Regions from separate parts of the Serratia sp. L9 genome, predicted to be linked through region 2. Evidence: predicted binding sites of a transcription regulator. Region 2 holds the regulator's gene; the other holds the start of a gene.
What was found. The regulator PurR, encoded in region 2, represses purine synthesis genes. The targets are predictions, from matches to a motif close to CANGCAAACGTTTGCNTG.
Positions count from the first base shown of each region.

Region 1: the regulator PurR is predicted to act here: its motif matches at 2,364-2,381, upstream of ACQ86O_RS20585 (nucleoside-specific channel-forming protein Tsx).

Region 1 covers NZ_CP192591.1:4,316,634-4,321,778, reverse strand. Annotated here, with positions in the region: partial or broken gene yddG (aromatic amino acid DMT transporter YddG) at 1-712, shown strand, start outside; partial or broken gene ACQ86O_RS20595 (hypothetical protein) at 796-1,067, shown strand; gene ACQ86O_RS20590 (glycosyl transferase) at 1,337-2,137, shown strand; gene ACQ86O_RS20585 (nucleoside-specific channel-forming protein Tsx) at 2,548-3,423, shown strand; gene ACQ86O_RS20580 (hypothetical protein) at 3,477-3,659, opposite strand; gene ACQ86O_RS20575 (serine hydrolase domain-containing protein) at 4,092-5,145, opposite strand, start outside.
Region 2 covers NZ_CP192591.1:4,183,536-4,188,680, forward strand. Annotated here, with positions in the region: partial or broken gene rnt (ribonuclease T) at 1-117, shown strand, start outside; gene ACQ86O_RS19920 (Grx4 family monothiol glutaredoxin) at 180-527, opposite strand; partial or broken gene ACQ86O_RS19925 (C40 family peptidase) at 934-1,748, shown strand; gene sodB (superoxide dismutase [Fe]) at 1,964-2,542, shown strand; gene ACQ86O_RS19935 (YnhF family membrane protein) at 2,592-2,681, opposite strand; gene purR (HTH-type transcriptional repressor PurR) at 3,061-4,086, shown strand; gene punR (DNA-binding transcriptional activator PunR) at 4,083-5,027, opposite strand.

The DNA of each region.
Region 1 (5,145 bases), 130 kb from region 2:
GCGTGAGTTCCCTCGCTCTTATCTGATCATTGGCAGCCTGCTGTTTGTGCTGTATGAGATTTGCCTTTCGCTGTCTCTGGGGTATGCCAACAGCCGGATGCAGGCCATTGAGTTGGGGATGATCAACTATTTGTGGCCCTGTTTTACCGTTTTATTGGCGATTGTGTTTAACGGCCAAAAAGCCAAATGGTGGGTGTTGCCTGGGCTGCTGCTTTCACTGTTCGGGATTGGCTGGATCATGAGTGGTAATGGCGGATGGTCACCGGCACAAATGCTGGCGAATATACGTAGCAATCCGCTGAGTTATGGCCTGTCGTTCAGCGGGGCGGTGATCTGGGCAGTCTATTGCAACGTCACCAAGAAAATTGCGCAGGGCAAAAATGGTGTGGTGCTTTTCATGGCACTGACCGCCTTGGCGTTGTGGACTCTCTTTCCCTTCAGCCATGAAACGGGCATGCATTTTAGCCTGCCGGTTAGTGCCGCTTTACTGGGAGCAGGTATGGCAATGGGGGCGGGTTACGCCGCGTGGAACGTGGGGATCCTACATGGCAACATGACCCTGCTGGCGACGGTATCCTATTTCACCCCGGTCTTGTCGGCGGTTTTTGCCGCAGTGGTACTCAGTACTTCTCTGACTATCAACTTCTGGCAGGGGGTAATTATGGTGACTCTCGGCTCACTGATTTGCTGGCGGGCAACCCGTGCTGCCTAGCACTTATTTTACCGTGCCCGATAAGCTAAAAGATAAATTTAAGCTAATCTAAAAGTAAGAGTACGACTGAAGGAACGGTAAAAATGAGAAATGATATTCAGTTTATTCAGCAACCTGCGCTTCACGGGCAAAGTTTCAGTGCTGGCGATATCGTCCGCTTGACCACTGCCAACCTACCTCATGAATATCAACTTGATGTGGTTATTTTACGTCGCGATGACAAATTGATTTACGGTTCGGTGGTGGTAGCCGCCCCTAAAACTGATATCCCGGTCGCCCGTTGGGAAATCGCCCGGGGGATGAAGTGGTTTTCCGGCAGGAGAATATCGCCAAGGCGGTACCTGGTGTCCGTTAAGAACCGGTAATGCCAATCGGGTCATGAAATAAACCGCAGCACAAGATGTAGCTGACCAAATCCAATGGTAAGGGTGTTTTTAGTTTCTATCACATTAACTAAATGCAAAGGATTCTAATTTGCTATTAGAATTATCCCGAGGTTATTGTTAACATCATGTGATTATTTTTAACCCTTGATTGCAATTGGTTCTGACTATCATGACTCTATCAGCAGACACCGCGCGTGTATTTATTGGCTGTGATCCGAACGATTGTGACCTTGAACAGATGATGGTGCTGGAATACAGCCTGCGCAAACATGCGACTATTCCTGTAGAACTGGTATGGATGCGTTTGTCACGTGATCCCGCCAGCTTCTGGTATTCTGGTGCAGGAAAAGGCTGGACAACGGAGCGCTGGGCGACGCCTTTCTCAGCGTTTCGATGGGGGATCCCGGCTTATTGTGGTTTCCAGGGCCGGGCTTTTTATACTGATGCGGATGTTCTGTTCCTCTGTGATATTGCTGAGATATGGCATCACCCGATGGAAAAGGGCAAAGCGATGCTCGCCGCTGGCAGTAACAAAGATCTGCGTTTAGGCGAGTTGCTTTGGGATTGCAGCGCTGCGGCCCGCTTCCTGCCTCCAATTGAAGAACTGCATCGCGACCCTGATGGGCATAAAAAGATACAGCGCTTTTTTGAAGCACATCCGGAATATATAGAACCGCTGGCGGCGGAGTATAGCAATCTTGATGGTGATGACTTACCGCTAAGCTCATTGAAAACATTGCATTATTCTGATATGGGCAGCCAGTTTACCCACCGTTTTTCTCTTCCGCGCCTGGCTTCTGAGAACAAAAAACACTGGTTTGACGGGAAAATTTATAACCATTATCGTCAGGACCTGCGTGAATTGTTCGAACAGTATTATTACGAAGCATTAGAAGCGGGCTATTTGCTGGAAAATTACCGCAATCAGACCTTGTTTGGTCATTTCAACAAGCAGTCGCAGGTGGTGTATGACGGCAATCCGATCACCCGCAAAAAGAAATCGATGCTGCGCTCTCTGTTCGGCAAAATCCGGGGGTGAGATTCTACGCTTGCATTGCTCTCCTGATCTGACGTTTTTATAACGTTTATTCCCTATTTTCATTCAAAAAAACCGACAGTCAGTTGTCGGTTTTTTTGTCTTTTCTCTCTTTCAGAAGAGATTCTCCAGTTACCTGACCTTGTCAAAACCCTGGCTTTAAAAGCAACTTACATGATTAAAATCACATCAAAAATGTTTCTCATTGCAATATTTTTTAAAAAATGAGAACGCAATCGATTGCTTAATCGCAAAATGCATAACTGGATCACAGATTCTTACAGTCAGTGGTTTCTATAATGCGCGCGGTGAACAAGAAAATGATTAACCGTTCTTTTACACCCAGGTTTCATCAGACTCATCGTCATCTTTTTAACGGGCAGGAAATGGCCCATTCAGCATGTGGTAATAAAATGAAAAAAATAGCTCTCGCAGCAGGTGTGCTTCTCGCAACGTCTTACAGCACAGCATCAATGGCTGAAAGCAAAGACAGCCAGTTCGTATCGGATTGGTGGCACCAGAGTGTCAACGTCGTTGGGAGTTACCATACTCGCTTCGGACCACAGCTGAACAATGATGTGTATCTGGAGTATGAGGCGTATACCAAGAAGGATTGGCTGGATTTCTACGGTTATGTGGATGTGCCAAAATTCTTCGGCACGGGCAACACGCCAAACCGTGGTATCTGGGATAAGGGTTCACCGCTGTTTATGGAGATTGAACCGCGTTTCTCCATCGACAAACTGACTGACACCGATTTGAGTTTCGGGCCGTTCAAAGAGTGGTACTTTGCCAATAACTATATTTATGACATGGGGCGCAACAACGACTCGCGTCAGAGTACCTGGTATATGGGCCTGGGCACCGATATCGAGACTGGCCTGCCGATGAGCATGTCGATGAACATTTATGCCAAATACCAGTGGCAGAACTACGGCGCAGCTAACACCAACAGCTGGGATGGCTACCGCTTTAAGGTGAAATATTTTGTTCCGTTGACTGAGGCGTTGGGTGGCAACCTTAGCTATATCGGTTTCACCAACTTTGATTTCGGTTCAGATCTGGGCAGGGACGACTTCACGGTCAATGGCCGTCAGGCGCGGACCAGCAATTCTATCGCTTCCAGCCACATTCTGGCGCTGAACTACGTTCACTGGCATTACTCCTTTGTCGCTCGTTACTTCCATAACGGTGGTCAATGGCAGGATGGGGTAGATATCGGTACACCTCAGGGGCCAATCAAATCTACTGGCTGGGGTTACTACCTGGTTGCCGGTTATAACTTCTGATTTTCCGTGGTATCAGAAACAGAGAACCCCGCATCGGCGGGGTTTTTTTGTGGTTATTCCTGGCTATTTACCACCGGCAAATGTTTTACAGGCATAACCAATTTACCTTTAATAATGCAACACTCATTTTCGATCCACTTAAGGATTTGTTCTCGGCTGACGCCTGCGAATTGCGCATAGCGATGAAGATCGCCGTTGAAGTGTTGAGTGATATATTCCATTAAGGTCATTTGCATGGCAAAAACTCCTGAACGCCCACCCGTTGCCAGCCTGGCCACCGCGGGAGGTTAAGGTTTGTAATCGCTAAATTTAAATTATCTGTAACATAATATCAACGTAAAGCACTGGCACGAGGCATAATTAGCCCCAATTGCCAAAGAAATCCCACCGGAAACCGGTGAGTATTATAATGACACAAGAGGGTATTTACGCCGCAACGATAAAGAGCGCTTTAACGTCTTTCTGAGGCACTCTCAAAGTACGGGATGGTTTGTTTGGCGGCAAGGAAAACCCCTAACATTGTTTCGGTTTTTGTGAGTAGTTTTGAGCGTTATCGATTTCTGGTCGGGATGTTCAATTTCATAACTCAGGTGAATATTACGCTACATGTCACCAAGGACGAAGGCGCCCTGCGCAGGGGGAAACCAACAGGGCACATTGCTGCAGGGTTAAACCCTGGCGCTCATTTCACGTTTGAAGGTGAGTATCCGGCTGCAGTTAGCTATCAGGTCAACGTTGTAACCGCGGAAATAGAGGCAGAATCGTTTGAAATACGGGCCGTCCTGGCTTTCCACCAACATCTGCCCATTGCCAAGTGAACTCAGGGTGCCGGTTTGTGCTGCCGGGCCAACACCAATATGGATCTTGTTGCCGCAGATTTCGAAAGCGGTGCGGTATTGAGGATGATACCAGACTCCCTGCACCTGATTGAGGCAACCTGTTTCCGCCGCCACGGGCAGGAAACGGCGCTGAACGTGGCAAATTTCTCCTTCGATGGCTTCACCGGTCCATTGCAGACGCATTGGCCGATGGGCAGAGAGCGAAACAGCATAGCGGCTATCCTCGCTTTGGTAGAGTGGCTCGTCGGTTCCCAGATAAGCCACGTTGCCTTCTTTGACTTCAAGCCAATAAGGTTCTGCCACGGTGGTATAAATTCCGTCTGGGATAGCCGTGCTGCGTTGCGGCAGGGTTTCTTCTAACAGCGCTGCCATTACCTGCAAAATAATACCAAAACTGTCGCAATCTTCGCGGTTGGAAACCAGCAAAGCACCGGCTCGCCGATCTGCCGACAGCAAAAAATAGGTCTTGTAGCCATAGTGAGAGCCGCCATGGCCAAGCAAAGTGTGGCGGCCAAGAGGGATTTGTGCCAGCCCGAGCCCATAGCGGCTGACCTGGCCCTGGTTAAGCAGACGTGGGGAACTGAGCTGTGCCAGTACGCCTTCGCCAGGTGGGGTGTCAGCCAATAAACATTGCATCCAACGTGTTATCGCGTTGGCACTGCCGGTCAGGCTGCCAGAGGCAGAAAGATGCAATCCGGCACAGGTCTGTTGCCACCCCTGGGAAGTATGCCAATAGCCTGGCACCAGTCCTGGCACCACATCAAACCAGCTCTCAGGCGCTTGCAGTTGCACATCAAGCGGGCGGGCCAGATGTTGCTGTACCAGATGGTTAAAATGATATCCCTTGGCCTTGAGGGCCTCTTCTACCAAACGGTAGCCGGTA
Region 2 (5,145 bases):
AGCCAGGCCCACTCGGCGCTCTACGACACCCAGCAGACAGCCCTGCTGTTCTGTGAACTGGTAAACCGCTGGAAACGCCTTGGCGGCTGGCCGGTCACTGGCGTTAGCACCGCTTAACACCCATAAAAAAGGGGCACTTTTAATCGTGCCCCCTTTTTATTCAGTAAACCTGCTCGCCCTTACGGTTGCTGGTCTTCCTGTTCTTTATATTTCTCAGCCGTTTCTTTGATCAACTGCTGCAACTCACCACGCTGATACATCTCGATAATGATATCGCAACCACCAACCAGTTCACCGTCTACCCATAATTGTGGGAAAGTTGGCCAGTTGGCATATTTTGGCAATTCGGCACGGATATCCGGGTTTTGCAGAATATCAACGTAGGCAAAGCGCTCGCCGCAAGCCGTCAGTGCCTGAACGGCCTGAGCAGAGAAACCGCAGCTTGGCAATTTCGGTGATCCTTTCATGTACAACAGGATCGGGTTAGCAGAAATCTGCTGCTGAATTTTTTCAATCGTCGTCATTATTGCTTCCTCAAGCCACATCGTGGCTACAATATGCATCACACTCGCTATTGTAGCGGCTGGAACAGTGCCAGGAAAACGCCATTTTTTAAAGGGGTATTTTCCGGTTACCGGAATGTTGCGATTAAAGCATCACCCAGGCTAAAACTTGCCCTCAGGATAACATTTTTAATCCTGGCGTTTCACTATTATATTTTTACCGTTACTGCCTGGGGAATAATAAGCCTGGCCTATAAATCGGGTGTTTTCTTACACATCAACGGCTTGAATTTTAACCAAAAAAACGCCATTAACGTTTTCTCACAATATGAATTAGTATTTATGAGATCCACGCTGTTTTATATGGCGAATTTCGGGAATACTGTGATTCATTCGATTTGTATTCGGGGCCAAGGTTGGTAATGTCAAGATGCGGTTAATTATTACGCTTTTTGTGCTGTTGTTTACGCAGCTATTTTTAAATTTGGCGCATGCTGCGCCGCAGGCTCGTGTTTCTGCCGAGCAGCGCAAAAGCCATGTTAATGAAGCCCGGCCTGACGATCGCAAGAAAAAGAAAGCGGATAAAGCCAGCAAGAAAGTAAAAGTAACTACCCCGCAAAAAACGGCAAAAACTAAACATCAGGCCGTGAAAACAGCAAAAAAACCACCAGCGCCAAATCGAAAACCCCATCTGCCCAAACGGCCAAAATGAAAGTGACCCCACCGAAAAAGGGTTACAAGAAAGGTTACGGCCGCCATCGTGAAGAAGGCAAAGCGACAGCCAAATTGGCAGGCCGTGAAAAACCGCTGAAACTCAGCCCTGCTCACAAGAAGCGCTACCAACACGCCAAGCAAACCGCCATGGCCAAGCTGATGGGACAAATGGGTAAACCTTACCGCTGGGGCGGCTCCTCCCCCAGAACCGGGTTCGACTGCAGCGGCCTGATCTATTACGCCTATAAAGATGTTGTGAAGATCAAAATGCCCCGCACCGCCAACGAAATGTATCACCTTCGCGATGCCGCTCCGATCAAGAAAAATGAGCTGGAAATGGGCGATCTGGTCTTCTTCCGTATCAACAATCGCGGCACTGCCGATCACGTTGGCGTTTATCTTGGCAACGGTAAGTTTATCCAGTCACCCCGCACCGGCGAAGAAATCCGCATAAGCCAACTGGATAACGACTACTGGCAGAACCATTACATCGGCGCCCGCCGTGTCGTGACCCCAAAAACCATTCGCTGATCCAACCCGGCTGAGCCCCTAAACCTCAGCCCCCTCATTTTCCTGCCGATACTTTAAACAATCAGACGCTTAACACGGTTTGGATCTTTTATTCACCCGGAAAGTTGCTAAGATTAATAACCATAAAAATAATATAACAATTCGGTTTTTCCGCCCTCCGCCACTCCGGCTGAAGGTATCGGAAGAAAAGTGCTGTATATAAAAAGGAGAAAGCAATGTCGTTCGAATTACCTGCATTACCGTATGAGAAAAATGCCCTTGAGCCACACATTTCCGCAGAAACGCTGGAATACCACTACGGCAAGCACCATAACACCTATGTGGTAAACCTGAACAATCTGGTGAAAGGTAGCGAGTTCGAAGGCAAATCCCTGGTTGAGATCGTCAAAACCTCTACCGGTGGCGTTTTCAATAATGCCGCACAAGTATGGAACCACACTTTCTATTGGCACTGTTTGTCCCCGCAAGGCGGCGGCGAGCCAACAGGGGCAGTAGCCGAGACGATTAACAAATCCTTCGGTTCTTTCGCTGCCTTCAAGGAACAGTTCACCGATGCCGCAGTGAAAAACTTCGGTGCTGGCTGGACTTGGCTGGTGAAAAAAGCAGACGGCTCACTGGCGATCGTCAGCACCTCAAATGCGGCAACTCCGCTGACCGGTGAAGACAAACCGTTGCTGACCGTTGACGTGTGGGAACATGCTTACTACATCGATTACCGCAATGCGCGGCCAAAATACCTGGAAAACTTCTGGGCACTGGTGAACTGGGCGTTTGTGGAGAAGAACCTGGCGTGACGGCGGGGGATTAACCAATGATAAGGCGCAGCATGCTGCGCCTTTCTTATCAGTTCAATGCTGCGATAAAGCTAAAGATAATAATCATTGCCAAGGCACCAATGGTGGTCAGCAAAGACATTTTCAAATCGGTATCCATAAACAACTCCCTTTTCGATTGGTTTCCCAAGAGCATAAGCCACACAGTTAATACGTCAAATCATTTTCCCACAGTTCGTGATTATACCCTATGAATTTCAAGTTCCCGATAAGTGCCCAACAGGAAAGACGGCGGGTATAAAATCTTGTTATCAAACTCCTGCTTATAAATGCTGATTAGCTCTTCCACTTTTCTTCAATATGCGACAAAATCCGCAGTTCACAACTGCGTACCGGCAAAATGCCCCTCCTGTTCGAGCGACTTACGACTTCAGCACTAAAAACTCAGTTTTCGCTTATTTGGGAAAGGATCTACGCAGGCAAACGATTAACATCATACTTACATGCTGTAACATGTGGGTTCAGGAGTCATTCTTTACATGGCAACGATTAAAGATGTGGCCAAACGCGCTGGCGTTTCTACCACTACCGTTTCCCACGTTATCAATAAAACGCGTTTCGTCGCCGAAGATACCAAAGCAGCCGTTTGGGCTGCGATAAAAGAGCTGCACTATTCCCCTAGCGCCGTGGCCCGCAGCCTGAAAGTCAACCACACCAAATCTATCGGCCTGCTGGCCACATCAAGCGAAGCGCCCTACTTTGCCGAAGTGATCGAAGCGGTAGAAAACAGTTGTTACAGCAAGGGTTACACACTCATCTTATGTAACTCGCACAATAACCTCGATAAGCAGCAAGCTTATCTGGCCATGCTGGCTCAAAAGCGCGTCGATGGATTGCTGGTGATGTGTTCTGAATATCCAGACCAGTTACTGGGGATGCTGGAGGATTACCGCAATATTCCCATGGTCGTTATGGATTGGGGCAGCGCGCGTGGGGACTTCACCGATACGATTATCGACAATGCCTTCGAAGGGGGCTATCAGGCTGGCCGTTACCTGATCGAGCGTGGTCATCGGGATATTGGCGCCATTCCTGGTCAACTTTCGCGTAACACCGGCGGCGGCCGCCATCAGGGCTTCCTGAAGGCGTTGGAAGAGGCTCATATCGAAGTACGCGAAGAGTGGATTGTTCAGGGGGATTTCGAGCCTGAGTCCGGTTACAAGGCCATGCATCAAATTCTTTCGCAAAAACACCGCCCTACCGCGGTGTTCTGCGGAGGCGACATCATGGCGATGGGGGCTATCTGTGCTGCCGACGAATTGGGGCTGCGCGTACCGCAGGATATTTCGGTGATCGGTTACGATAACGTGCGTAATGCCCGTTACTTTACCCCGGCACTGACCACCATTCACCAGCCTAAAGAAAGACTGGGGGAAATGGCCTTCACCATGTTGCTGGACCGCATTATCAGCAAGCGTGAAGAGTCACAGGTTATCGAAGTACATCCTAAGCTGATCGAACGCCGTTCCGTTGCGGATGGCCCTTTTATCGATTACCGCCGCTAACTGCCCATGCCGGGCAGCAGTGTGTTGCCCGGCAGTTCTTCGCTTAGCCATTCCTGGTTGAGCGTGTCGCTGTCACCCAGATAATCCAATAACCACGCCATTGCCGGTGATTGGGCATTTTGCTGCCATGTCAGGCAACAGGCGCTGGGTGGGAAGGGTTCATGCAGTTGCAGCGCCACCAGCTCTCCGCTTTGCACCATCGGCAGAACCCGATGTGCGGGAACCATGCCGACACACAAACCAGCCCGCAGGCAGTCTACCGCCGAAACCCAATCAGGCACGTTTAACCGCCGCTGGTTATCCAGCGACCAAGTCACACGTTTGGGTAAATTGCGGGAGGTATCCTCCAGCAGCAATGAGGGATAAGGCCGCAATTGATCGTTATGCAACTCCCCTTTCAAAGCTGCCAGAGGATGGCTGGCATGCACCACGCACAGCCAGTTCATAAAACCCATATCACGAAAAGCATACCCACCGCCGACCGGCACCGCTCGCGTGGCACCAATCGCCATCTCCGCACGACCATCTACCAACGCATCCCACACGCCATTAAATACTTCCGGCTGCACCACCAATTCCACATCGGGGAAATGACGATAAAAATCCAGTACCAGTTGGCGGCTACGCAGCGGTTTCACAATCAAGTCGACCGCAATCCTCAATTGACCACGCCAACCATTAGCGACCTGTTGACATTGCCGCCGCGTATCAAGCATTTTTTTGATAACAAGCCGCGCCTCTTTAACGAACAGGACCCCGGCAGGCGTCAGTTCCACATCGCGATGGCGTCGTTCAAACAACGGCACGGCAAGCCATTGTTCCAATTGCCGCACGGTGTAGCTCACCGCAGAGGGTACCCGATGTAATTCCTGCGCCGCCGCACTGAAACTCCCCGTTCGAGCCACCGCATCAACCACATCAAGCGAATATTCAGACCACATAGCTTGCCTTCAAATTTTTTAATAGCATCTTGCAAATATTACCGTTTCACAAGCAGAGATCCAGCCGGATAAACTTGCCGGCGCTAAAAAACCTGCGACAACATAATTTTAACGAGAA